3 regions of the Priestia megaterium genome follow, and region 3 is predicted to be linked to each of the others. Evidence: predicted binding sites of a transcription regulator. Region 3 holds the regulator's gene; each other region holds the start of a gene.
What was found. The regulator Rex, encoded in region 3, represses fermentation and respiration genes when NADH is low (regulators of the CRP and FNR family bind a similar motif). The targets are predictions, from matches to a motif close to TTGTGAAATATTTCACAA.

Region 1: nirB (nitrite reductase large subunit NirB) is a predicted target of Rex. The motif match lies at 6,043-6,060, and genes of this name have one in related genera.
Region 2: CEQ83_RS25545 (anion permease) is a predicted target of Rex. The motif match lies at 2,290-2,307, and genes of this name have one in related genera.

What each region holds. Positions count from the first base shown of each region.
Region 1 is NZ_CP023317.1:1,158,477-1,166,911, forward strand. Features, by position in the region: gene garR (2-hydroxy-3-oxopropionate reductase) at 1-349, shown strand, start outside; gene CEQ83_RS05840 (four-carbon acid sugar kinase family protein) at 346-1,785, shown strand; gene CEQ83_RS05845 (GntT/GntP/DsdX family permease) at 1,892-3,250, shown strand; gene CEQ83_RS05850 (competence protein ComK) at 3,390-3,869, shown strand; gene CEQ83_RS05855 (sigma-70 family RNA polymerase sigma factor) at 3,976-4,467, opposite strand; gene CEQ83_RS05860 (SGNH/GDSL hydrolase family protein) at 4,932-5,678, shown strand; gene nirB (nitrite reductase large subunit NirB) at 6,286-8,435, shown strand, end outside.
Region 2 is NZ_CP023317.1:4,984,886-4,993,320, forward strand. Features, by position in the region: gene CEQ83_RS25540 (alpha-amylase) at 1-701, shown strand, start outside; gene CEQ83_RS25545 (anion permease) at 730-2,163, opposite strand; gene CEQ83_RS25550 (class I SAM-dependent rRNA methyltransferase) at 2,442-3,641, opposite strand; gene CEQ83_RS25555 (PepSY domain-containing protein) at 3,835-4,872, opposite strand; gene CEQ83_RS25560 (response regulator transcription factor) at 5,101-5,784, shown strand; gene CEQ83_RS25565 (sensor histidine kinase) at 5,781-7,229, shown strand; gene CEQ83_RS25570 (PepSY domain-containing protein) at 7,270-8,112, opposite strand.
Region 3 is NZ_CP023317.1:204,301-212,735, forward strand. Features, by position in the region: rRNA gene CEQ83_RS01165 (23S ribosomal RNA) at 1-234, shown strand, start outside; rRNA gene rrf (5S ribosomal RNA) at 303-418, shown strand; tRNA gene CEQ83_RS01175 (tRNA-Met) at 443-519, shown strand; tRNA gene CEQ83_RS01180 (tRNA-Asp) at 524-599, shown strand; gene tsaE (tRNA (adenosine(37)-N6)-threonylcarbamoyltransferase complex ATPase subunit type 1 TsaE) at 820-1,290, shown strand; gene tsaB (tRNA (adenosine(37)-N6)-threonylcarbamoyltransferase complex dimerization subunit type 1 TsaB) at 1,287-1,985, shown strand; gene rimI (ribosomal protein S18-alanine N-acetyltransferase) at 1,999-2,448, shown strand; gene tsaD (tRNA (adenosine(37)-N6)-threonylcarbamoyltransferase complex transferase subunit TsaD) at 2,445-3,461, shown strand; gene CEQ83_RS01205 (ABC-F family ATP-binding cassette domain-containing protein) at 3,717-5,651, opposite strand; gene CEQ83_RS01210 (redox-sensing transcriptional repressor Rex) at 6,110-6,748, shown strand; gene tatA (twin-arginine translocase TatA/TatE family subunit) at 6,802-6,987, shown strand; gene tatC (twin-arginine translocase subunit TatC) at 7,003-7,758, shown strand; gene CEQ83_RS01225 (YdiK family protein) at 7,785-8,012, opposite strand; gene CEQ83_RS01230 (CPBP family intramembrane glutamic endopeptidase) at 8,009-8,435, opposite strand, start outside.

The sequences.
Region 1 (8,435 bases), 950 kb from region 3:
AATGTCTGAAGCGCTTGTACTAGCAGCCAAAGCAGGCATTGACGTTGAAAAAATGTATCAAGCGATTCGCGGCGGGTTAGCAGGAAGTGCTGTATTAGATGCAAAAGTGCCGCTTATTTTAGACCGCAACTTTGTAGCAGGCGGACGCATTGATATTAACTTAAAAGATATGACAAACGTGATGGAAACGGCTCATGACATTGGCGTACCGCTTCCGCTTTCAAGTCAGCTTGTGGAAATTTTCCATGCGTTAAAAGTAGACGGAAAAGCAAGCGATGATCACGGCGGAATTGTACAGTACTATGAAAAGTTAGCAAACGTTGAAGTGAAAAAGAAGGTGGAAGCATGATTAAACAACAAGAAAAACGCCTTGTAAGCGACGTGTTTAAAAACATTCCAGCGATCGATGAAGCACTTGTGCAAAAAATGCTCGACGAAGAGCTTCTGACGTTCAACCAAAAAATCATCGTACTGGATGATGATCCAACGGGTGTTCAAACGGTTAACGGTATTTCCGTGTACACAGACTGGAGCAAAGACAGCATCAAGCAAGGGTTTTTAGAAGAAAATTCCATGTTTTTTATTCTAACAAATTCACGCGGATTTACCGCTTCTGAAACGGAAAAAGCGCACGCGGACATTGCTGCTGTTATTACAGAGGTAGCGGCTGAAGTAAATAAAGAGTTTTTAATTATCAGCAGAGGTGATTCAACTCTTCGCGGTCACTATCCGTTAGAAACGGAAGTATTAAAGAAAACCGTTGAACAGCACTCAAACCAAGTGCTTGACGGTGAAGTGATCTTTCCTTTCTTTAAAGAAGGCGGACGATTCACAGTTGATAACATTCACTACGTGCAGGATGAAGACTACTTAGTGCCGGCAGGAGAAACGGAGTTTGCAAAAGACCGTACGTTTGGCTACAGTAAGTCTCATTTAGGCGAGTGGGTGGAAGAAAAGTCAGAAGGAAAATTTAAAGCAAGTCATACGACGTATATTTCGCTTGGGAGCATTCGTGCACTTGATTTAGTGACGATCACAAATCAGTTAATGGAAGTGAAAGACTTTAACAAAGTAGTTGTGAATGCAGTGGATTACGTGGACGTAAAAGTTGTGACGATTGCGCTTCTTCGTGCGATGAAGCTTGGAAAACATTTTATGTATCGAAGCGCTGCGGCTTTAACAAAAGTAATGGGCGGCGTGAGCGACAAAGACCTTTTAACAAAAGAAGAGCTCATTAAAGAGAAGTCGTCAAACGGCGGATTAATTATGGTTGGTTCGCATGTTAAAAAAACAACGGAGCAGTTAGAAGAATTAAAGAAATGCAGCTTCATTGAATTTATTGAATTTGATTGTCATCTTGTCTTAGAACCTGAAAAGTTTGAAGAAGAAGTGAACCGTATTATCAATGAAGCAGAGAAGCTTATTTCCAAAGGTCAAACGGTAGCTGTGTATACAAGACGCGAGCGCTTAGATCTTGGCGAAGGCAAAAAAGAAGAAGAGCTTAAATTATCGGTAAAAATTTCAGATGCGGTTACAAGCATTGTTCGACGCTTAAACGTTCGTCCAAACTTTATCGTCGCAAAAGGCGGCATTACCTCAAGTGATATTGGGGTAAACGGGTTGTCTGTAAAGCGTGCGACGGTAGCTGGACAAATCAAGCCCGGCATTCCGGTATGGGTAACGGGAGAGGAAAGCAAGTTTCCAGGCATTGCATACATCATTTTCCCTGGGAATGTTGGAGCCAAAACAACGCTTCGTGAAACGGTTGAATTACTAAGTAAATAGAAAGAAGTGAACGTACGATGTGCGTTCACTTTAGAAATTGTTTGAAAGCGTATACATTATTTGGATGTACGTACATGAAAAATGGTCACATTAAGGGGATGAACATATGAATTCAGTATTCGGATTAAGTCATGAAGCAAGTCTTTTGCTGTATGCGATTGTATCGATCGTTGGACTTATCTTTTTAATTGCTAAGTTTAAAACAAATCCGTTCGTAGCGCTAATTGTCGCGGCTTTGTTTATGGGTCTTATTTCAGGAATGAAGCTGCCTGATATCGTAACGGCTTTCCAAGAAGGAGTAGCGAGCGTCTTAGGATTTATCGCGATTGTTCTTGGTCTTGGAACGATGTTAGGTAAAATGATGGCAGAGTCAGGCGGAGCCGAGCGTATTGCCCGCACGTTAATTAAAGTATTCGGTGAAAAGAACGTACACTGGGCAATGATGGTTGTAGCCGTTATTTGCGGTATCCCAGTCTTTTTCCAAGTAGGGGTTGTATTATTAATTCCACTTGTGTTTGTAATTGCCAAGCATACGGGTACGTCACTTATTAAAATTGGTTTATCATTAATTGCCGGTTTAGCCGTTGTTCACAGTTTAGTACCTCCACATCCGGCAGCGATGCTAGCGGTAGATATCTTTAAAGCAGATTTAGGTAAAACGATTTTGTATTCATTAGTTGTGGCATTCCCAGCTGCAGCAGTGGCAGGTCCTATTTACGGATCGTTCATTTCACGCCGTGTTCACGTAGAGCCAACGGGTGAAATTATGGAGCAGTTCACAGAGTCGAAGCATAAAGATCTTCCTGGTTTCGGCATTACGTTATTCACGATTTTACTACCGGTACTATTAATGCTTTTAGCAACAATCACTGGGTTTGTTTATCCAGAAACAAGTACGATTCGCTATGTAACAAACTTTATCGGAAGTCCAATCGTAGCGCTGTTAATTTCGCTAGTGTTTGCTTTTTATTCGTTCGGTTTTGCAAGAGGATACAACAAAGACGATTTATTAAAATTCACAAACGAATGTCTTGGACCCGTTGCTTCGATCATTTTAATCATCGGTGCAGGCGGCGGTTTTAACAAAATTTTAACAGCAAGCGGTGTAGGTGACGCGATTGCAGGATTTGCTCAAGATGCACATCTTTCTCCTATCGTGTTAGCATTTGTGATTGCCGGGTTAATTCGTGCAGCAGTTGGTTCAGCAACAGTAGCCATGACCACAGCAGCAGGTATTGTCGCACCAATTGCAGCAACGATGCCAAACGTAAGCCCAGAGCTATTGGTGCTAGCAACAGGCGCAGGTTCTGTAATGCTATCGCACGTAAATGATTCTGGCTTCTGGTTAATCAAAGAATTCTTCAACATGTCAGTGGCCCAAACGTTAAAAACGTGGACAGTGATGGAAACGATTCTATCATTTGCAGCGTTTGCAATGGTTCTTATTTTAGACATTTTTATTTAAAAGAAAAGCGCTGGCTTCAGCGCTTTTTTCTTTGGATTTGAAATATATTCAAAATATTTCAAATAATGAGAAAAAAAGACTAGATTTTTCCCGTTTCGATAGTATAGAATAGTTATAAAGTAGCAAAGGGGGTAGATGTATGACAAATGATGAAAAGTATCAAATTGGTTTGACGACAAAAGCATTAATTCCAGTGAATGATCCTGTGCACCGAACGAAGGTGCTAGATGAAGCAGGAGAATACATGCTAAGCAAGACCTGTAAGCAATTATTAGAAGAAGCGTGCATTCGAGAATTAAGTACGTTTAACGGCTCTATTGCCGCCGTTCGAAAAATGTTTCCGTACAAACAGCTTACGCCGCTTGTTATTAATCGTTCACAAGCCATCATTGCGTTTCCGACATCTTCGCCAAATGACTATGGCTGCGCCTGGATTTTTGCCTCTCATGTTCATACTTCACACACGCTTGCTACAGTTGATCCAACCTCCATGCTAATTCACTTCAAAGATGGAACGTTCATTCCAGTTAAGCTTTCTTATTATAGTTTAGAAAAAAAGCTGGCCAGAGCGGCTGTTATTCGTAATTACTGTTTAGAAAGTCCGATTTTTTTAGCGTAGTTCGTTCGATTTATCAAACGAACTTGTCCTACATATGAACAATCGGTTGCATGGGACTACACATATGTAAAAAAGGAGGAAGCTTAAAATAAGCTTCCTCCTTTTCTTATTCCTGAAGAAGTGAGGCTTTTAGCTTTTTGCGAGCGGCTTTTCCCCAGTTTTTAACGGCTCCCGTGGAAACTCCGTATTTGTAGGCAATATCTTTATACGAGTAGCCTTCTAGCAGATGTTCCAGTACATAGATTTTTTCTCTTCCCGTTAAGTGTTCGATATGCTGCTTAATAATTTCACTTTCTAGCGGAACGGGAAGAGCGTGATCTTCGTTTAGTGAAAGCAGGTTCTGCTCAGCCGGTGTTTCACGTTCTTCGTATAAAATGGTGCCTTTTAAATGAGAAAGAATCGTACCCCGCACGGTTGTGTAGGCATAAGCGGAAAAAGAGCCTTTGCTTTCATCGAATTTTTGATACGCTCTCCATAAACCAATTAACGCAATTTGATAATATTCGTCGTAGTCTTTGTAAATATGAAATTTTTTAATCATCGACACAATTAATGGATGAAAAGATGAAGCGATTTGATCAAACGAGCTTTTTTGCATGTAGCATTCCTTTTTCAAAAACGCGTTTTTGCTGTATTCCGCCGGTATCTCTACTGTACAAGGGGAAGATGACATGTGCGAATGAGCGTACATTATGTTTTCTTTTTAAGAAACGTGACGTAATTTCCCCGGAAACTTCACGTTTCGCTAGGAAATATGCGAAGTATACGTGTATTTGTAGAGATTTTACGTACGAAAGGTCCCCCATTCCAAATTCTACTAATCTATACTATTTATATATCGATGTAGCAACTCTACCATCACGGAAGAGCGGTGATGGTAGAGTTGCTAGACCTAAGCGGCAGTCACCCTCCCTTGCGGGTTTGCGCCTGCCGCATAGGTGAACCTTTTTGGGCAAATTCAGTGTAGTATTTTTGTGTTTGTCTCTTTGTTTATTCTATTGAATGTAAGTTGGGTGGGCAGAATATAGTTGGTTTTTAAAAAGTGGGTAAAGGGGAGATTGAATGAAGGCGATGGTTGGGGTAAATGTGGCGGCGGCTGTTTTGTGCGGGGCGGTGATGTATGCGGGGACGCAGCACTGGCAGGAGCAAACGGAAGCGCAGGCAAGTGAAGTAAAAACTGCTGTTGTACATAAAGAAAAACAGTTTTCTGATGTATCTGCTTATACAAAAAATCTTCCAGACTTTATCACAAAGCAAATCCAGTCATCTATCGTAAATAAAAAGCCTCTGACTCTTGTAATTGCCACGTCCGCAAAGGAAACAGGGTGGCCACAGCAGTTAAAAAAAGAGCTAGCAGCTACATATGGACGTGATGTATTTACGGTCAAAACACTTTCATATGGTAACGGGACAACCGATGAGCTTTTATCCTCACATATTGCCGATCAAATTGATCAACTTCAGCCAAACATTATTCTGTTTGAAGCACCTCTTAAAAATGATTATCAGCACCTTACGCTAGATGAGACGCTTGAAAATACAGACAAGCTAATTCATCAGCTCAAAGACTTGAAAAAGACCCTTATGATTCAGCCTTCACAGCCATATATTTCACAAACCGAGTCCTATGAAGAAGGGGTAGAAGCGATCAGGGGAGTCTCTGAAGCAAACTGGGTATATTATATGAATCACTCGCTCATTTGGCCGTTTCATTTAGGCGAGTATATCAATAAAGACAGCGGTAATTTAACGAAAAAAGGAAATGAAGTGTGGGGAGAATATGTTGTGAATTGGTTTACAGGAGAATAAAAAACAAGCCCTCTTTCAAAAGAAAGAGGGCTTGTTTTTTATAGTTTTATAAGATTATGACTTTTCCTCGTTTTATAGTAGTAGCTTTTTGTATCTCTACACTTATAAAGCTTAAAGCCAAAGATTTCTAAAGGAGTCCAAAGTTTTTTAATGTTTACGAGTGGCATGTTAATTCTCTGTTCTGTTCTTTATAAAGGTCTATATATTCATTATAAAGAATAAAAGAGTGATAGTAAATACTATAAAGAACGGTTTGTTTAAAAAATTCTTTATAAAGAATTTTTAGGATTTTTATTTTTGACTTGTCAACATATAGGAGTGATTTTTATCATAGCTCAGGTTATTTATTCTTGCTAAATTAATGTTGTGAAAAACATCACAAAATAAAATGCAAAGGCTGATCCAAATTAAAACGTAATTAGACCACTTATTTTTTTTGCTTGCTGTTAAAGCAATGGAATCGCATACATACCATAACTGTGTTAGATAACCTAACACATAAGTTGAACAATTCAGAAAATTCATATATCTTAAATATATCTTTAAAGATGCATAGAAAATATATCTTTGAAACAAGCAGGTATAGACGCCAGGGGAGGAATGGAAGATGCAAAAAAAGAAACTCGTATTGATTGGAAATGGAATGGCTGGAGTTCGAGCGATTGAAGAAGTATTGAAGGTTTCAAACGAAGCGTTTGAAATTACGATTTTCGGAAGCGAGCCGCATCCGAACTATAATCGTATTTTACTGTCAAAAGTGCTGCAAGGAGATACGAATGTTGAAGATATTACGCTAAACGATTGGAACTGGTATCAAGAAAACAATATTACATTATATACGGGCGAAACAGTTACTAGTATTGATTCAGTAAAAAAAGAAGTAGCGACGAACAGCGGCAGAGTAGAATCATATGATGAATTAATTTTAGCAACGGGCTCTCTTCCTTTTATTCTTCCGATTCCAGGGTCTGATAAAAAAGGAGTTACGGCTTTTCGAGATATAAAAGACACGGATGAAATGCTGCAGGCTTCTCAGCAGTATAAAAAAGCAGCGGTCATTGGAGGCGGACTGCTTGGATTAGAAGCGGCGCGCGGTCTGTTAAATCTAGGGATGGATGTATCTGTGATTCATTTAGCTCCGTATTTAATGGAACGTCAGCTCGATCCAACAGCGGGCAAATTGCTTCAAAACGAATTAGAAAAACAAGGCATGAAATTTTTGCTTGAAAAACAAACGGCGGAAATCGTCGGCGATGAGCGAGTTGAAGGATTATCTTTTAAAGACGGGACGTTTTTAGAAGCTGATTTGGTCGTGATGGCCGTTGGAATTAAGCCAAACGTTCAGCTTGCAAAAGAAGCGGGACTTAATGTAAACCGAGGAATTGTTGTGAATGACTATATGCAAACGGATATTCCAAACATCTACGCGGTTGGAGAATGTGCAGAGCATAGAGGAATGGTATACGGACTGGTGGCACCTTTGTATGAACAAGGAAAAGCATTAGCAAAAGCGATTTGCGGGGCAGAAAAAGTGCCTTATGAAGGGTCAGTTTTATCCACGCAGCTAAAAGTATCAGGTGTTGAAGTGTTTTCGGCAGGGGATTTCACGGAAGATGAAGAGAAAAAAGCGATCAAAGTGTTCGATGAACAAGACGGCATTTATAAAAAGCTTGTTTTGCGAGGCAATCAAATCGTAGGAGCCGTTCTTTTTGGAGACAGCAGCGACGGAAATCGACTGTTTTCAATGATTCAAAAGCAAGAAGATGTATCCGATGTAGCAAAAGTGTCAATTTTACAGCCTTCTGGCGGTAGCGCGGGTGAAAGCTTAGTAGCAAGCATGAGCGCCGATGATATTATTTGCGGCTGTAACGGCGTAACAAAAGGTACGATTGTGGAAGCTATCCAAAAACAAGGATGCTCATCGGTTGATGAAATCAAAGCTTGTACAAGTGCCTCTCGTTCTTGCGGAGGATGTAAACCGCTTGTAGCGGAAGTGCTTCAGGATACGCTTGGCGCTGACTTTGACGCTACGGCTCAAAAAGAAGCGATTTGCGGCTGTACGACTCTGTCACGAGATGAAGTTGTCGAAGAAATTAAAGCAAAAGGCCTTTCGCATACGCGTGAAGTTATGAATGTACTCGGCTGGAACAATGAAGAAGGCTGTTCGAAATGCCGCCCGGCGCTGAATTATTATTTAGGTATGGTGAATCCGACCGGATACGTTGATGAACGCGAATCACGATTTGTGAATGAACGCATGCACGCGAATATTCAAAAAGACGGCACGTACTCTGTTGTTCCTCGCATGTACGGAGGCGTCACCAACGCAGAAGATTTACGAAAAATTGCAGATGTTGTTGATAAATATGAAATTCCGCTCGTAAAAGTGACGGGTGGTCAGCGTCTTGATTTGTTTGGTGTCAAAAAAGAAGATTTGCCTAGCGTATGGGAAGAGTTAGATATGCCTTCTGGCTACGCGTACGGTAAGTCGCTGCGAACGGTGAAAACATGCGTCGGCGAACAGTTTTGCCGTTTTGGCACGCAGGATTCAATGGGCGTTGGAATTGCGCTTGAGAAAAAATTTGAAGGACTATGGACGCCTCATAAAGTGAAAATGGCTGTATCTGCTTGTCCAAGAAGCTGTGCTGAGTCAGGTATTAAAGATATTGGCTTTATTGGAATTGACGGCGGCTGGGAAATTTACGTGGGCGGAAATGGAGGTACACATCTTCGCGGCGGAGATCTGTTGTATAAAGT
Region 2 (8,435 bases), 250 kb from region 3:
CCTCTTCTCAAGAAAAGCCATTTTATTTTGTAGGAGAGTTTTGGAATCCAGAATTAACAGCCTGTCAGGAATTTTTAGACGTTATTGATTATCAAATTGATTTGTTTGACGTATCGCTGCATTACAAACTGCATGAAGCCTCTCAGCAAGGAAGAGATTTTGATTTAACCACAATTTTTGATGATACATTGGTTAAGACTCATCCGTTGAATGTTGTCACATTTGTAGATAACCATGACTCTCAGCCAAATGAATCTTTAGAATCTTGGGTAGAAGATTGGTTCAAACAAAGTGCTTACGCTCTAATTTTACTTCGTGAAGACGGCTATCCTTGTGTATTTTACGGAGACTATTTTGGGATAGGCGGAGAGCATCCAATTGAGGGAAAAGAAAAAGATATTTCTGCTCTCTTGCACGTACGCTATGACAAAGCATACGGACAGCAAGACGATTATTTTGATCACCCGAATACCATTGGATGGGTAAGGCATGGTGTAGAGGAATTTGAGAAGTCTGGATGCGCTGTGGTGATGTCAAACGGCGAAGACGGCGAAAAGAGAATGTTCGTCGGCGAACACCGAAGCGGACAAACGTGGATCGACTTCACAAAGAACCGAGAAGACCAAGTTGTGATCGAAGAAGACGGCTACGGACACTTCCCTGTAAATGGCGGCTCTGTATCCGTTTGGGCTGAAGCATAAAAAAACAGTGGCCTGCGCCACTGTTTTTTTACCATAGACCTAGCAGTTTCCACCACAAGCCGCCAATTCCAATCCAAATGATAATATGAATAATTGAAATTAAAAAGCCGAGCGACCACCATTTTTGCTGCGTTACATATCCACTACCGAAGAACACCGGTGCCGGTCCACTGCCGTAGTGAGTTAAACAGCCAAATAAATTGCTAAAGAACGCTAAAATTAATGCTGACAGTAACGGAGGCGCACCAGCGGCCACGATGACAGATAAAAATGCTGCGTACATAGCGCTGACGTGAGCCGTGTTACTCGCAAAAAAGTAGTGAGAATAAAAATATGCAATAGCTAGTACAATCAACGCCGTCATCCAAGACATATGACTAACAGTGCCTTTCATCAGATCACTGAACCAAGGAATCATGCCTAGATCATTTAAGAAAGTTGCCATCATAACCAAAACAGCAAACCAGACTAATGTATCCCATGCTCCCTGTTCTTTTTTGATGTCCGACCAGCTTAACACTTGCGTTAAAAGCAGCGCACATAGACCAATAAAAGCAGTTGTTGTTGCATTAATATTTAAATTAGCGCCAAAAATCCACAGCACAAGAAGAAGTAAAAATACGCCAATCATGTACCATTCTTCTTTCTTTAGCGGACCCATTTCATTTAGTTTTTTTGCTGCAATTTCAGATGCTTCCGGCGTTTCTTTTAATTCTGGCGGATACAGCTTATAAATAACGAGCGGAATAACAATTAAACTAATAATTCCAGGTACGATTGCAGCCGCTGCCCATCCAACCCATGAAATAGTCTTTCCTGTAATTTGTTCCGTCATTTTAACAGCAAGAGGATTGGCCGCCATTGCCGTTACGAACATAGCCGATGTAATCATATCTCCTTGAAACGATACTTTTGTTAAGAAAGCACCGACTCTGCGCTCCGTACCGTCTCCAGTTCTCGATCCGTATGTTTCAGATAAAGAACGAATGATTGGAAGAATAATTCCTCCAGCTCGTGCTGTATTAGACGGCATTGCAGGTGATAAAAGTAAATCACTTACGATAAGAGAATACGATAGTCCCAACGTCTTTTTACCGAACAAACGAACAAAGATATAGGCAACCCTTGTTCCTAGACCAGTCTTAATAAAACCTCTAGAAATAAAGAATGCAATAACGATCAACCAAATCGTCGTATTTTGAAAACCGCTGAGCGATTGTTCAAGTGTTAATGTATTAGTTAATACAATAATGGTTAAAGATAAAATAGCTACACTGCCTAATGGCAATGGTTTAATGATAAGACCTACGATAGTAGCCACAAAAATAGCGAATAAGTGCCAAGCCTTCACATCAAGTCCGGACGGAGGTGTAATAAACCATAAAACAAGTCCGATTGCCAGACAAATTAATAAAGGAATAAACTTCACTTCGCCGGCAGGCTTTTTAGTTGTTTCAGCCATAATCTTTCTCCTTTCATGTTTTTAAATAATAATAGTAGTATGCTCTTTCCCCTTCGTACCCAATACTTGTCCCATTTAAAATAAAATAATTGTAAAAATACGTTTCATAAGGATGATATTGTAAATTTGTGAAGTGTTGAGCATAATTCCTTTATTATTTTATCATACATATTGACAATTTTTATCTTTCACCTTCATTTTATTCCCTTCAAAATAGCTTGTAAGCGTTATTTCATCAAAATAAATAAGCTGCATGAGTTCATCATGCAGCCTTGCATTTAACGATTTACTTTTTGAATAAACACGACTTTGAGATAATCACCTGACTTAAATTCTTTTATTGTTTTAAAATCAGCTGGAAGAGAGAACTGCTCCATCATTTTGTAACGTTCCCCTTTTTCATTAAAAGCTTTTTCAATAAACGAATGAAATCTTTTCATATCAAAATTACTTGCATTCGTCGAAGCTACAATGACACCATTTGGCTTTGTAAGAGCAATGGCTTCTTTTAATAAATCTTTGTAGTCTTTTGCCGCGCTGAACGTATGCTTTTTCGATTTAGCAAAGCTCGGCGGATCTAGCACCACAAGATCGAACGTCATATTCTTCTTAACCGCATATTTAAAATACTTAAAAACATCTTCCACAATAATGTCCTGTGCTTCGTGATCAATTCCATTTACACTAAATTGCTCAATTGTTTTTGCCAAGCTGCGATTGGCCAAGTCGACACTTGTTGTTTTCGTAGCTCCTCCAAGAGCGGCCGCCACTGAAAATGCGCCTGTATACGAAAACATGTTTAAAACGGTCTTTCCTTTTGCATATTTATCTCGAATCGTTTTACGGACGTCTCGCTGATCTAAAAAGACCCCAACCATCGCTCCGTCATTTAAATAAACGGCAAAACGAATACCATTTTCTTTTACAATTAAAGGGAATTCACCTTTATTTCCTGTGACAAAATCATCTTCTTCAATATACTGCCCTTTTACGTTGAAACGTTTTTTCTGGTACAGCCCTTTAAAGTTAGGCGCAGATTTTAAAGCTTCAATAACGTATTCTTTAAATTGATAAATTCCTTCACTATACCAGCTCGTGACGTAATATCCGTCATAATAATCAATGATTAAGCCGCCAATTCCGTCACCTTCACTATTAAATACACGAAAAGCAGTTGTATCTTCAGACGCATAAAAATCGTGACGAGAGGTAATAGCTCGCTGAATTTTTCGCACAAAAAACGCCGCGTCAATTTGTTCACTTTTCTTCTTCGTCAGAATCCATCCGTAGCCTTTGTTTTGTTTTCCATAATAGCCTTTGGCTAAGAATTGATTCTTTGGAGTGACTAAGTTAATAATAACGCCTTCTTCTTGCAGTTTATGACCATCAACAAGCGCATCTTTTTCAATGAGTGGATAACCTTTATTCACTTTTTTAATAAAAGCTTCTTTGGCTATAACTTGTACTTCTTTTCTCATGTGTACACCCTATCTATTTAATTTAGTTCATTCTAGTTTTATCCATTTTACGAGAATAATCTACATTTATCTTAACATAGATAAACGGTAATGTTTCCAGTTACAAAATAGAAAAGCAGAGGATGCCTTGAAGCACCCTCTGCTTGATATGAATGAAAAATGAAATGTATGTTTTATGTTTTAAGATAAAAAATTATGAGCACTCTTGTCCAGTATATGCATCGAACTTAAGCGTCTGCTGCTTGCTTCCGCTCACTAAAGTCACCACGTATACAGTTATTGAGTTTTCTGTTATAAGCTCAATATGCTCTACTTTTCCTTCTTGATGTTTTAAAGCAAGAACTTTTACAGCGGTCTCCGTTAACGGCTGAAGCTTATCATGTTTTACATGTGTGATTTCACCCGAAACCGCATCGATTGTAATGGTGTATTCCGTATTATCTTTGATTATTTTTACTGTGAAAATCGCTGCGTTTTGATCATATTCTACCATTCTCACCTTACCTGCATATGTAGCCAATGCAAAATCTTTTGCATCTTGTCTCGTTAATAGCTTCACTTCTTGCTGAGAAGTATTAACTACTTTTCCTGTTAAAGCATCTAACGTTACCGTATATTGAGTGCTATCTTTAAGAATCACTGCGACATACTGACTAGCGGATTCTTTAAACTCTAGACTATATACGTAACCACTATATTGTTTAACAATTGTTTCTTTTATTTTTTGCTCTGATATTAGCTGCGGCTCTTTTTTATTCTCATGAATGACTTTCCCCGTTAGACCATCCACGGTTAGCGTATATTCTACTTTGCCATCTACTACAGTTAACGTATATTCATGCATTTCTTTGTTAAATGTAATAGATTGAATCGCTCCTGTATACTGCTTAGAAATGGATTCTTTCACTTGATTTTGTGTCCATAACTTCACTTCTTGCTTCTTCACTACTTTTCCAGTGCTTGCGCTTACTTCTACGATTCTTTGCTCAAGGTTATTCGTTACAATTGTAATCACATACACACTTGATTCCTGCTTAAATTCCGTAGATGTGACCGTCCCTTTACAATCTTGCAGAGCAATACCATTTGCTTGAGCTTGCGAGATACTCACATGTTCAGTTGTCTCTGCTTTCGCTGTCTGCATTTCTGCAGCGTGACTCGTTGTAATAGAGCTAAATGCAACTGCAGCTCCTAAAGCAGATGTAGACAATACTTTTACCCATTTAATCATCTTTACATTTCCTCCTCTTTCACCATTAGACTTTCCGTCTATGGCGTTTTATCTAGTACGCCGTTCATTATGCAAAAGATTTCTGAGAATAAGACGAATAGAAGCTTAAAGTTAGCTGAAGATATAAGAATAGCTACTATTTTTCAGCTTGCTTTCAGCTATTATTCAGGGCTGTTTCAGATAAAAAAGCATAATAGAAAGTAGAGGAGCAAAGGAGTTTTCACCATGATGGATCAACTAAAAGGAATTAAAGTCTTACTTATAGATGACGAACCAACTATTTTACAGTTTTTATCTTTAGGGTTAACGAATGAAGGATTTGATATCAAAGCTGCCCAAGACGGAATGGAAGGCATTAATATAGCCAAAGAATTCAAGCCTCATATCGCTATTGTAGATGTTATGCTTCCGGGAATGGATGGATTTGAAGTATGCCGCTTGTTAAAGAAAATGGGGAATATAGCTGTCATCATGCTAACAGCAAAAGATCAAGTGGACGATCGAGTAAAGGGGCTGACTATTGGAGCAGATGATTATATGGTCAAACCCTTCAGTTTTGAAGAACTTCTTGCGCGCATTCAAGCTAGAATCCGCAATCAATTTCCCAACTTATTAGACGAAGTATCCATCGGTCCATTTAAAATTGATGACCGCCGCAAAGAAATTAAATACCTTAATCACATACTTGATTTATCCCCTACTGAATATGCACTCTTAAAATTCTTAGTTATTAATCACGGTCTCGTACTAAGTAAATCCACCATTTTAGATCGAGTGTGGGGATATGATTTTGGAGGAGAAGAAAACATTGTTGAAGTATACATTCGATCACTGAGAGAAAAATTACAGGACCATAGCCGAACCGTTATTCGAACGCTTCGCGGTGTAGGGTACCGGATTGATATTTCATGAAGCACAAACGTTTCTTTCATTTGAACTCTCTTCGCCTTCAGCTTTTATCTAGAAGTTTACTCGTTATTTTGAGTTTACTGATGCTGATAGGCGTTTTTCAATACGTATTTATGAAGCAATTTATTTATACAAATAAAATTAGAAGCATCGAAGACCAAATTCACTTGATTCCCGATGATGTCTGGAAGCACGATATTGAAACAAGCCAGAACGTAAAACAATCATCAAGACCAATGGTTTATTTCCCGGGCGTTAATATTACCTTTATCAATCAAAAAAGCACCTTTTTACGGCTGGCTAAGGATCCACATCATTCTTACTTCCCTAAGCTTTCTGCATCTGCATACAAACAAGTAATGAAAAACAGCAACCAGCCGGACAACACGACGAGCCTCATAAAAAAAATGGATGGTCATCAAGAGCAAGTCATTGTTTTAAAACCCATTATCTTTGATGGAGAAATACAGGGAGTTATTCAAATTAATACTCCCACAGAATCATTAAGAGACCTCTTAATCAGACAAATGCTCATCTTTTTAATGCTTTCACTTACCGCAATGACCATTGCTTTTTTTGTTTTTTCTTCTGTTTTAAAACAGACGTTAGTCCCTTTGTTTACTACTACTAAAAAAGTAGAGCATATTAATGCCGGAAGCTTACATGACCGCTTGCCTGTTAATCAAGGACAAATCGAAATGGATCGCCTTTCTCTTTCTATTAATGAAATGCTTGAACGTCTTGAAAAAGCATTTAAAGCAGAAACAGAGGCCAAAGAACAAATGCGGCGTTTTGTTGCGGATGCTTCGCATGAACTGCGAACGCCGCTTACATCTATTCACGGCTTTTTAGAAGTTTTATTAAGAGGGGCTAGCAGTAATCCAGAACAATTAAACGACGCATTAAAAAGCATGTATGGAGAGTCCAAAAGGCTGCACAAACTTATTCAGGATCTTCTGCTTCTTGCTCAGCTTGATCAACTTCCACCGTTTCAAAAAGAATACTGTTTTGTAGATGAGTTGATTTTAGATATGAAACCTCAACTCATACTATTGGCGGGGAACAGAAAGGTTTTATTCGACTTTCCAAGCCGTTTACCATCAGACATTAACAAAGATCAATTTAAACAAGTTGTTTTAAACTTATTTTCCAACGCCGTACAGCATACAAATCCAACTACAGGAGTTATTCAAGTGATAGGAAAAATAAATGAGAAAGAACTTTCGTTAATAATACAAGATAACGGTCATGGTATTCCTCAAGAACACCTTCCTCATTTATTTGAGCGATTTTACAAAGCTGATGCTTCACGCTCTCGGGCATATGGAGGAGCGGGCTTAGGCTTGGCCATTAGCGCATCTATTATAGAGCTGCACGGGGGGAAAATACGTGTAGAGAGCAAATTGAATGCAGGAACTGCTTTTGAAATCCTATTGCCCTTGACGTAAAAAAGACGATTGCCGTGAAGCAATCGTCTTTTTTATCAAATCAGCACACTTTTCCTGTTTGAGAACTGATTTTTACAGTATGTTGTACGTTGTCTGTTCCTTTAATGACAAACGTGTACGCTTGTTCACTGAATGAAACAGATTGAACCGTTCCTTTGTGCTGTTGAAGAGCAGCTTGTTTAGCTTGTTCTTGCGTAAACTTTACCGCTTCGACTTTGATTACTTTTCCTGTTTCAGCGTTTATTTTCACATGGTGATCTTTGTTATCTTTTCCGTGAATTAAAAATGTGTATACATCATTTACATATGAACTCGATTGAATCGTTCCACTGCAATTTTTTAATGCAATTGATTGAACCTGTGCTTTTGTAAATGCAGCGCTTTGAATTTGAATCACTTTTCCACTTTGTGCATTGACTCTTACGTGGTGGTCACGGCTATCGTTTCCATGAATTAAGAACGTATACACTCCATCGTTGAAGCCTACCGACTTAACCGTTCCTCCACAGTTTTTCACCGCTACTGCTTGTGCCTCACTTTGAGAAAAAGATAGTTTTTCAACCTTTACCACTTTTCCGCTGTGTGCATTTACTTTCACATGATGGTCTTGATTATCTTTTCCGTGAATTAAAAACGTATAGGCGTTATTTTCAAAAGAAACCGATTGAACCGTTCCTCCGCAGTTCTTTAAGGCAATTGTTTTTGCTTGAGCTTGTGTATATGTGGCCGCTTCGGTATGAGCTGACGCTTTTATTGAAGTAATGTGCTGGCCGTCTGAAGCAAATGCACTTGTCATTGAACCAAGAGCGATAGCTGTTCCAATTGTGGCACCTCCCACGGCTTTTGCTACTACTGCTTTTCCTGCTAATACTTTTCCAATCATGATTATACCTCCGCGTAATTTCCAATGTATTTACAGCACAAGCTAAAGGTTTTAGCAGCGGTCATTTATCAAAATAGCGCCATTGGAGTAACGTTTTTTTCTGCTAAAATACCTTTCACTTTTGCTGTACGAGCCAAAGCGCTTCTTGTCCTCTTTAGCTATGTGTTTATTTTAAGAGCGGAACATGAATTCACTATGAAGCCCAGCTGAATGCTATCTGAACAAATTCTGAAAGATAGCTGAATAACTTCTAGTTAAACTTGTCATCTAAATGTTCAACGTTCTTAACAACAGCTCAACAAATCCAATGCTTCTCTTCATAT
Region 3 (8,435 bases):
CCGGGATGGACACACCGCTGGTGTACCAGTTGTCTTGCCAAAGGCATCGCTGGGTAGCTATGTGTGGACGGGATAAGTGCTGAAAGCATCTAAGCATGAAGCCCCCCTCAAGATGAGATTTCCCATAGCGCAAGCTAGTAAGATCCCTGAAAGATGATCAGGTTGATAGGTCAGAGGTGGAAGCGTGGCGACATGTGTAGCTGACTGATACTAATCGATCGAGGACTTAACCAAACTTTAAAAGCGTAAGCTTTACTCAGCAAACTGTTACCTAGTTTTGAGAGAATAATCTCATATAAATGTCTAGTGATAATGGCAAAGAGGTCACACCCGTTCCCATACCGAACACGGAAGTTAAGCTCTTTAGCGCCGATGGTAGTTGGGACTTTGTCCCTGTGAGAGTAGGACATCGCTAGGCATTTTTATTTTGCTTTTTTATCATCGCGGGGTGGAGCAGTTCGGTAGCTCGTCGGGCTCATAACCCGAAGGTCGCAGGTTCAAATCCTGTCCCCGCAACCAACATGGTCCCGTGGTGTAGCGGTTAACATGCCTGCCTGTCACGCAGGAGATCGCGGGTTCGATTCCCGTCGGGACCGCCATGTTTTAGAAACGAAACAATGTGTTTCGTCTTTTTTATTGTTTGAACCATTTTTATATAAAACTTTACCGTCCTTAGGAGCAATCCTAAGGAATTTTTTATATACAAAGAAATTTCTTTGTAGAATTGCGATGTTAAAGATTGTTGGATTTCTTACTGGATATGTATAGTCCACAACGTTTACAATATATATATACAGATTGAAATGAGGTTCTGAATGAATGACAGAGATTAATGAATTTACGTTTATGTCTACGTCTCCTGATGAAACTAATCAGCTGGCTGCTCGTCTAGCAACTTTATTAGAAGCTGGTGACGTGCTGCTGCTTGAAGGTGATTTGGGAGCTGGAAAGACAACATTCACAAAAAGTTTAGCTAAAGGCTTAGGAATTGAACGCAATGTGAATAGCCCGACATTTACTATCATTAAAGAATACAAAAGCGGTCGCCTTCCTCTTTACCATATGGATGTGTACCGTCTAGGGGATGAATTTGAAGACCTAGGGTTCGATGAGTATTTTGAAGGAGATGGCGTGACGGTCGTGGAGTGGGCTCACCTGATTGAAGAGCAGCTTCCTAATGAATATATTCAAATCAATATTTACCATGAAAACGAAACGACTCGTAAAATCCTTGTAAAAGCGATAGGCAGTCGGTACGTTGAAATATGTAAGGAGCTTTTTAAAAGATGAAAATGTTAGCCATTGATACATCCAATTTTGTCATGGGTGTTGCTGTCGTTGAAGAAAACAAAGTAATTGGAGAAATTATTACGAATCTAAAAAAGAATCACTCTGTTCGTGTGATGAACGCTGTGGAATCTTTGTTAAAAGATTGTGATATTGCGCCAAGCGAGCTAGACCGTATTGTAGTGGCACACGGTCCCGGGTCCTATACCGGTGTACGCATTGGTGTTACCATTGCCAAGACACTTGCTTGGACTTTAAATATTCCTTTAATAGGTGTATCTAGCCTTGAGGCACTAGCAGCAAACGGTCGTTATTTTGATGGATATATTGCTCCGTTATTTGATGCGCGCCGTCAGCAGCTTTATACAGGACTATATGAATGGAATAACGAACGAGGTCTTGTAGAAGTTGAAAGTGATCGACTTGTTATTAATAAGGACTGGGCGGAACATTTAAAGTCATACAACAAACCTATTTTATTCATAGGCAATGATCTTTCCATGCATGAAGAGGCGTTAAAAGAAGTGTTGAGTGAACAAGCTGTATTTGCCCATGTTCAGCAGTTTAACCCAAGACCAAGTGAATTGGCTTTCTTAGGAATGAAGAAAGAGCCGCAGTCTGTGCATACTTTTGTTCCGAACTACATTCGTTTAGCTGAAGCAGAAGCCAACTGGCTTGCTTCACAGCAAAAAGGATAAAAGAAGGTATAACATGAAACTAACAATTAAGTTTCGTTTAATGGAAGTTAAAGATATTGATCAAGTAGTGAAAATCGAAGAGAAGTCTTTTACGACACCTTGGAGTGCAGAAGCATTTCAAAATGAGTTAACCAATAATCAATTTTCAACTTACATTGTGATGGAAGAAGGAGAAAATATTATTGGTTATTGTGGAACGTGGATTGTTATTGACGAAGCACATGTAACCAACATTGCGCTATTGCCAGACTACCGAGGCAAGGGACTCGGTGAATTGCTGCTCCGCAACGTGATGGACGTTCTTCGAAAACTAGGTGCTACGTCAATGACATTAGAAGTTAGGGTATCTAATCATATTGCACAATCATTGTATCAAAAGCTAGGTTTTAAACCTGGAGGTATTCGTAAGAATTATTATTCTGATAACAATGAGGATGCATTAGTTATGTGGGTGAATTTATGAATGAAAATCAATTAATTTTAGCATTAGAAACAAGCTGTGATGAGACAGCAGCAGCTGTGATTCGAAACGGTCATGAAATTGTAGCCAATGTGGTGGCCTCTCAAATAGAAAGCCATAAACGATTTGGCGGTGTCGTACCGGAAATTGCATCTCGTCATCATGTAGAACAAATTACAGTAGTAGTTGAAGAAACTTTAAATCAAGCGAACTTGACGTTTGCAGATATAGATGCAATAGCTGTAACGGAAGGACCAGGGCTTGTGGGAGCACTTCTTATTGGCGTAAATGCAGCCAAAGCGCTAGCATTTGCACATCAAAAGCCATTAATTGGTGTTCATCATATTGCAGGACATATTTATGCAAATCAGCTAATCAAAAAACTAGAATTCCCGCTCTTATCGCTAGTTGTATCTGGCGGGCATACGGAGCTTGTATACATGGAAAGTCACGGTCATTTTAAAGTGATCGGTGAAACAAGAGATGATGCAGCAGGAGAAGCCTACGATAAAGTAGCCCGCACGTTAAACCTTCCATATCCAGGCGGACCTCATATTGACCGCCTTGCACATGAAGGAGAGCCATTAATTGATTTGCCGCGTGCTTGGCTAGAAGAAGGATCCTATGATTTTAGTTTCAGTGGATTAAAATCAGCAGTTATTAACACTGTCCACAATGCGAAGCAAAAAGGTGAAGAGATTCTTCCACAAACACTTGCTGCTAGCTTTCAAGCGAGTGTCATTGATGTGTTAGTAACTAAAACGATTAAAGCTGCAAAGGAATATAACGTTAAGCAAGTTTTATTAGCAGGAGGAGTTGCTGCTAATAAAGGGCTTAGAGCAGCGCTAGAAGAGGCATTTGAACCCCTATCAAATATTGAGCTTATTATCCCGCCGCTATCTCTATGTACGGATAATGCCGCAATGATTGGAGCAGCAGCAAGCGTACGATTTGCTCAAGGAAAACGTTCAGATATGTCATTAAATGCAAACCCCGGTTTGGACTTGGAAGAGTAAGTGACGAATGAGATTTATTTCTCATTCGTCTTTTTTTGTGGATAAAAATGATTTATCAACAATATTCAATAAATTTAGAATTGACTGTGGATAATTATGTGGAAAAGTCCGTGCACTCAGTACACGGACCTGTTATCAACAAGTTTTAATTATGAAAATCAGACAGATATCCACTATTTATTCACAGAGTGGATAAAGCTTGCTCTTAAGCGCATGAACAAGTAAATAGGATGAATAGATACGCAAAAATATAGGCTACTCTTCTAGAAGCAGCTGTAATTCTTCCCACTCTTCCATTAATGTGGATAACTGTGAAGAAATTTTTTCATTTTCACCGTTTAATCTTGATACTTCTTCGTGATTTTGATAAATTTCAGGGTCACAAAGAAGTTCTTCATTCGCCGCTTGGGCGGCTTCTAATTTGTTTACTTCAGTTTCAATTTCTTCAATGCGGCGCGTTCGCTGTCTCATCAATTTCTTTTGTTCTTTATCTTGTTTATAGGACTGTTTATCTACTTTTACCGTACGTTCTTCGTTTGCTTTTATATTTTCTAATTCTTTGATTTCCTCTATTTCTGCTTTCTTTTCTACATAATAGTCATAATCTCCAAGAAATTCTTCTACTCCTTCAGGAGATAGCTCTGCTATTTTATTGGCAATACGATTAATAAAATAACGGTCATGTGAAACAAATAATAGAGTCCCTGGGTAATCAATTAACGCATTCTCCAGTACTTGTTTGCTATCTAAATCAAGATGGTTAGTAGGTTCATCCAAAATTAAGAAGTTAGCTTTTTGAAGCATAAGCTTCGCAAGAGCCAAACGTGCTTTTTCACCACCGCTGAGCGTGGAAACGATTTTCAGTACATCATCACCTGAAAACAGAAAATTTCCAAGCGCTGTACGGATTTCTTTTTCAGGTTTGGCTGGGTAGTCATCCCAAAGTTCATTTAAAACGGTTTTATTAGACGTTAAATTGGCTTGCTCTTGGTCGTAATAACCAACCATTACGTTTGAGCCAAAAGAAATGGTTCCAGTCTTGAAGCTTAGTTTATCCACAATACCTTTTAATAAAGTTGATTTCCCAACTCCATTAGGACCAACCAACGCAAGGCTTTCACCTTTTTTAATCCGAAGGTTTGCCTCTTGCACGACATATTTGTTTTCATCATACCCGATAGACACGTTTTCGAGATTTAAGACTTCATTTCCGCTTTGACGCTCAATTTCAAACGAAAAACTAGCTGATTTTTCACCTTCATTAGGTCGGTTTATTAACTCCATTCGATCGAGCTGTTTACGTCTGCTTTGCGCACGTTTTGTAGTCGACGCGCGGGCGATATTTCGCTGAATAAAATCATTCAGTTTTGCGACTTCATCTTGCTGCTTTTCGTACTGACGCAACTCTTTTTCATAGCGCTCGGCTTTTTGTACGAGGTATTTAGAGTAGTTGCCCGTGTACTTCACCGTTGTTTTTTGTACGACTTCATACACTTGATTTACGACTTTATCAAGGAAGTAACGATCGTGTGAAACAATTAAAATAGCTCCTTCATACCCTTGCAGAAACTGTTCCAGCCATGCTAAAGTTTCAATATCTAAGTGGTTGGTAGGCTCATCGAGAATAAGCAAGTCTGGCTTTGTTAAAAGCAGTTTTGCAAGAGCCAAGCGCGTTTTTTGCCCACCGCTCAAGGAGGAAATAGGGGTGCTATAGTCAAAGTTTGAAAAACGGAAACCGTGAAGAATAGATCGTGTATCCGCTTCATATTGATAGCCGCCTAAATCTTTGAACGTTACTTGAAGCTGATCGTACTCTTTGGTTAGTTTTTCGTATTGAACTGAATCATTAAAAATATCTGGATCGCCCATCTTCGTTTCAAGCGTACGTAATTCTTTTTCCATCTTCTTTAACGGAGCAAAGACAGTCATCATTTCTTCCCATATGGAGAGTGTTGACTCAAGAACTGTATCTTGTCCCATATAATCAATGGAAACACCCTTAGGTTTAATAATTTCTCCGCTGTCATAGGAAAGCTGCTCAGCAATAATTTTTAATAAAGTTGATTTACCAGCACCGTTTCGTCCCACTAGGGCAATGCGGTCTTTTGATTGTACTTCTAACTTTATATTCGATAAAATGGGTTCTGCCCCATAGTATTTTGTAATACCGTTCAATTGTAGAATAATCATTTTTTCACCTCTAGTAGTATATCCATAGTGTATTTTAACATATTTTTAACTACAAGTTCTTCCTACAAGCGTTTGTAATTTGTAGAGGGACAAGGACAAATGATGAAGCGAATGTTTTGATTCATGAAATAAAATGATTTTACCTGCACATTTTATACAGGATACTATGTTAAAATAAGAGATAAGTGCATCTCTGAACTTATCTATGATGGATGTGAAAAATCCGTCATGACTAACAAACGGATCCTTTGAAGGGCTAATTGCTTCGTTCTACATACCGACTTTAAGGAGTGCTGAATAGACAAAAGCCGTCGAGGTGTGAAGCGGAGTATATATAAAACAAGAGAAAAGAGAGAGAATTGGAAGCGCTACCTCAAAGCGGTTGATGCTTTGTGAAAGGTAATGCAATATGACTTGAAAATGTTAGTAATGACATACATGAACTGAGGGGGTACAACGTGAACACTGAACAATTAAAAATACCACAAGCAACGGCTAAACGATTGCCGCTTTATTATCGTTTTTTGAAAAATTTGCATGCTTCTGGTAAACAGCGTGTGTCGTCAGCGGAGTTAAGTGAGGCAGTGAAAGTGGATTCTGCTACTATTCGTCGGGACTTTTCTTACTTTGGTGCATTAGGAAAAAAGGGATACGGCTACAATGTGAATTATTTACTTACATTTTTCCGTAAAACGTTAGACCAAGATGAAGTAACGAAAGTAGCACTGATTGGCGTAGGGAATCTAGGAACGGCCTTTCTAAATTATAATTTTATTAAAAATAATAACACCAAAATTGAGTGCGCTTTTGATGTGATAGAAGAAAAAGTGGGTACAAAAGTGGGCGACGTGCCGGTCTATCATCTTGACCAATTGGAAGATTATATGAGTGATGACATCTCAGTAGCGATTTTAACCGTTCCTGCTACTGTTGCTCAGCAAATTACTGATCGTTTAGTGAGTTGCGGAATTAAAGGAATTTTAAACTTTACTCCTGCACGCTTAAACGTACCGGATGAGATTCGACTCCATCATATTGATCTTGCTGTAGAATTACAGTCGCTCGTCTACTTTTTGAAAAATTATCCTGTTGAATAAGGCGGACTGTGTTACGATTTCCTTAAGTCTAAATTAATAAGGAGAGTGGGAATATGGGGATTGGAGCAGGCAGTTGGATTATTATTGCGATTGTAGCACTGCTTATTTTTGGACCGAAACGGTTACCGGAGCTAGGAAGATCAGTGGGCCAAACGCTTAGAGAGTTTAAGCATGCCGCTAGCGGTGCATCAGAAGATCGTGAAAAAGATAAACAGCGTCAAGTAGATGACAAAGAGTAAAAGGGTGATCATAGTATGACCGAACAAGAAATGTCAATATATGATCATATAGGAGAGCTGCGAAAACGCATTTTAATTGTTTTATTTTTCTTTGTGATTGCCACAATTGGCGGCTTTTTTATAGCGGATAAGGTTATTGTCTATTTACAGCATGCTGATGAGGCAAAGAATTTAACGATGAATGCATTTCGGTTAACAGATCCAGTTAAGATTTATATGCAATTTGCTGTTATTATCGGCTGTGTACTTGCAGCTCCTGTTGCACTGTATCAACTTTGGGCATTTATTAGTCCTGGTTTATATGAAAAAGAGCGTAAGGTAACGCTTGGATATATTCCTGTTTCCATTTTTCTCTTTATCGGCGGTGTCTCTTTTTCTTATTTTGTGTTGTTTCCATTTGTCGTCGATTTTATGACGCGCGTTTCTGATGAGCTGAATGTAAACCAAGTGATTGGCATTAATGAGTACTTTTCTTTTTTAATGCAGCTCACACTGCCTTTTGGCCTGTTGTTTCAGCTTCCTGTCGTCGTGATGTTTTTGACGCGTTTAGGAATTATAACGCCTATGTTTTTATCTCAAATTCGAAAATATGCCTATTTCGTACTGCTAGTTATTGCCGCACTTATTACACCACCGGAATTGCTCTCGCACATGATGGTGACAGTGCCGCTCTTAATTTTGTATGAAATCAGCATCATTATTTCCCGCATTTCGTATCGCAAAGTGTTAAAGGCAAGGGCAGAGCAAGAAAGAGAAGATGTTAGTATGTAAAAAAAACCACTGAAACAGTGGTTTTTTTATTTGGATGAATCATCTTGATTTTTATATTGCTGCTGCAATTTTTTAATTTTGTAGTGCAAGATAAAGATGCGAACCGCAAACCTGAAATCGAATGCGGCTACGAGTGCAAATAAGATTGTGGGGAAATTCCAGACGGTTTCCTGGGCATTTTGAATTGCCAAGTAGGTGAATAAAATCCCCATAATAATATAAATAAACCCTCGTGTTAAAGGGATATTCTTCATAAAAACATGCCTCCAAAAATGAACTGCATTTGTTCTGCTTGTTTTTGCATTTCTATAATTTTATCTGCAAAAATAGTTTGAGATAAAATAACGATTGTATTCATCAAAACATGAGCAATAATAGGTACAACAATTAGTCTCGTCCTTGCATAAAGGAATGCAAATACAAATCCCATAGCTGTATACACAAGTAAATGTTTAAAATCCCAGTGTACCGCAGCGAAAATAAGGGAACTAATAAATGCAGAGATAAAGAAATTGTATCGTTTGTGAAGAGAACCAAAAATAATCTTTCGGAAAATAATCTCTTCTAGTATTGGTCCAATAACAGACGTAACGACAATAAGGAACGGCGTTGCTTTAACAAGATTAACAATATTTTGTGTGTTTTCAGATACTTGGGTAATGCCAAGAGCGTGCTCA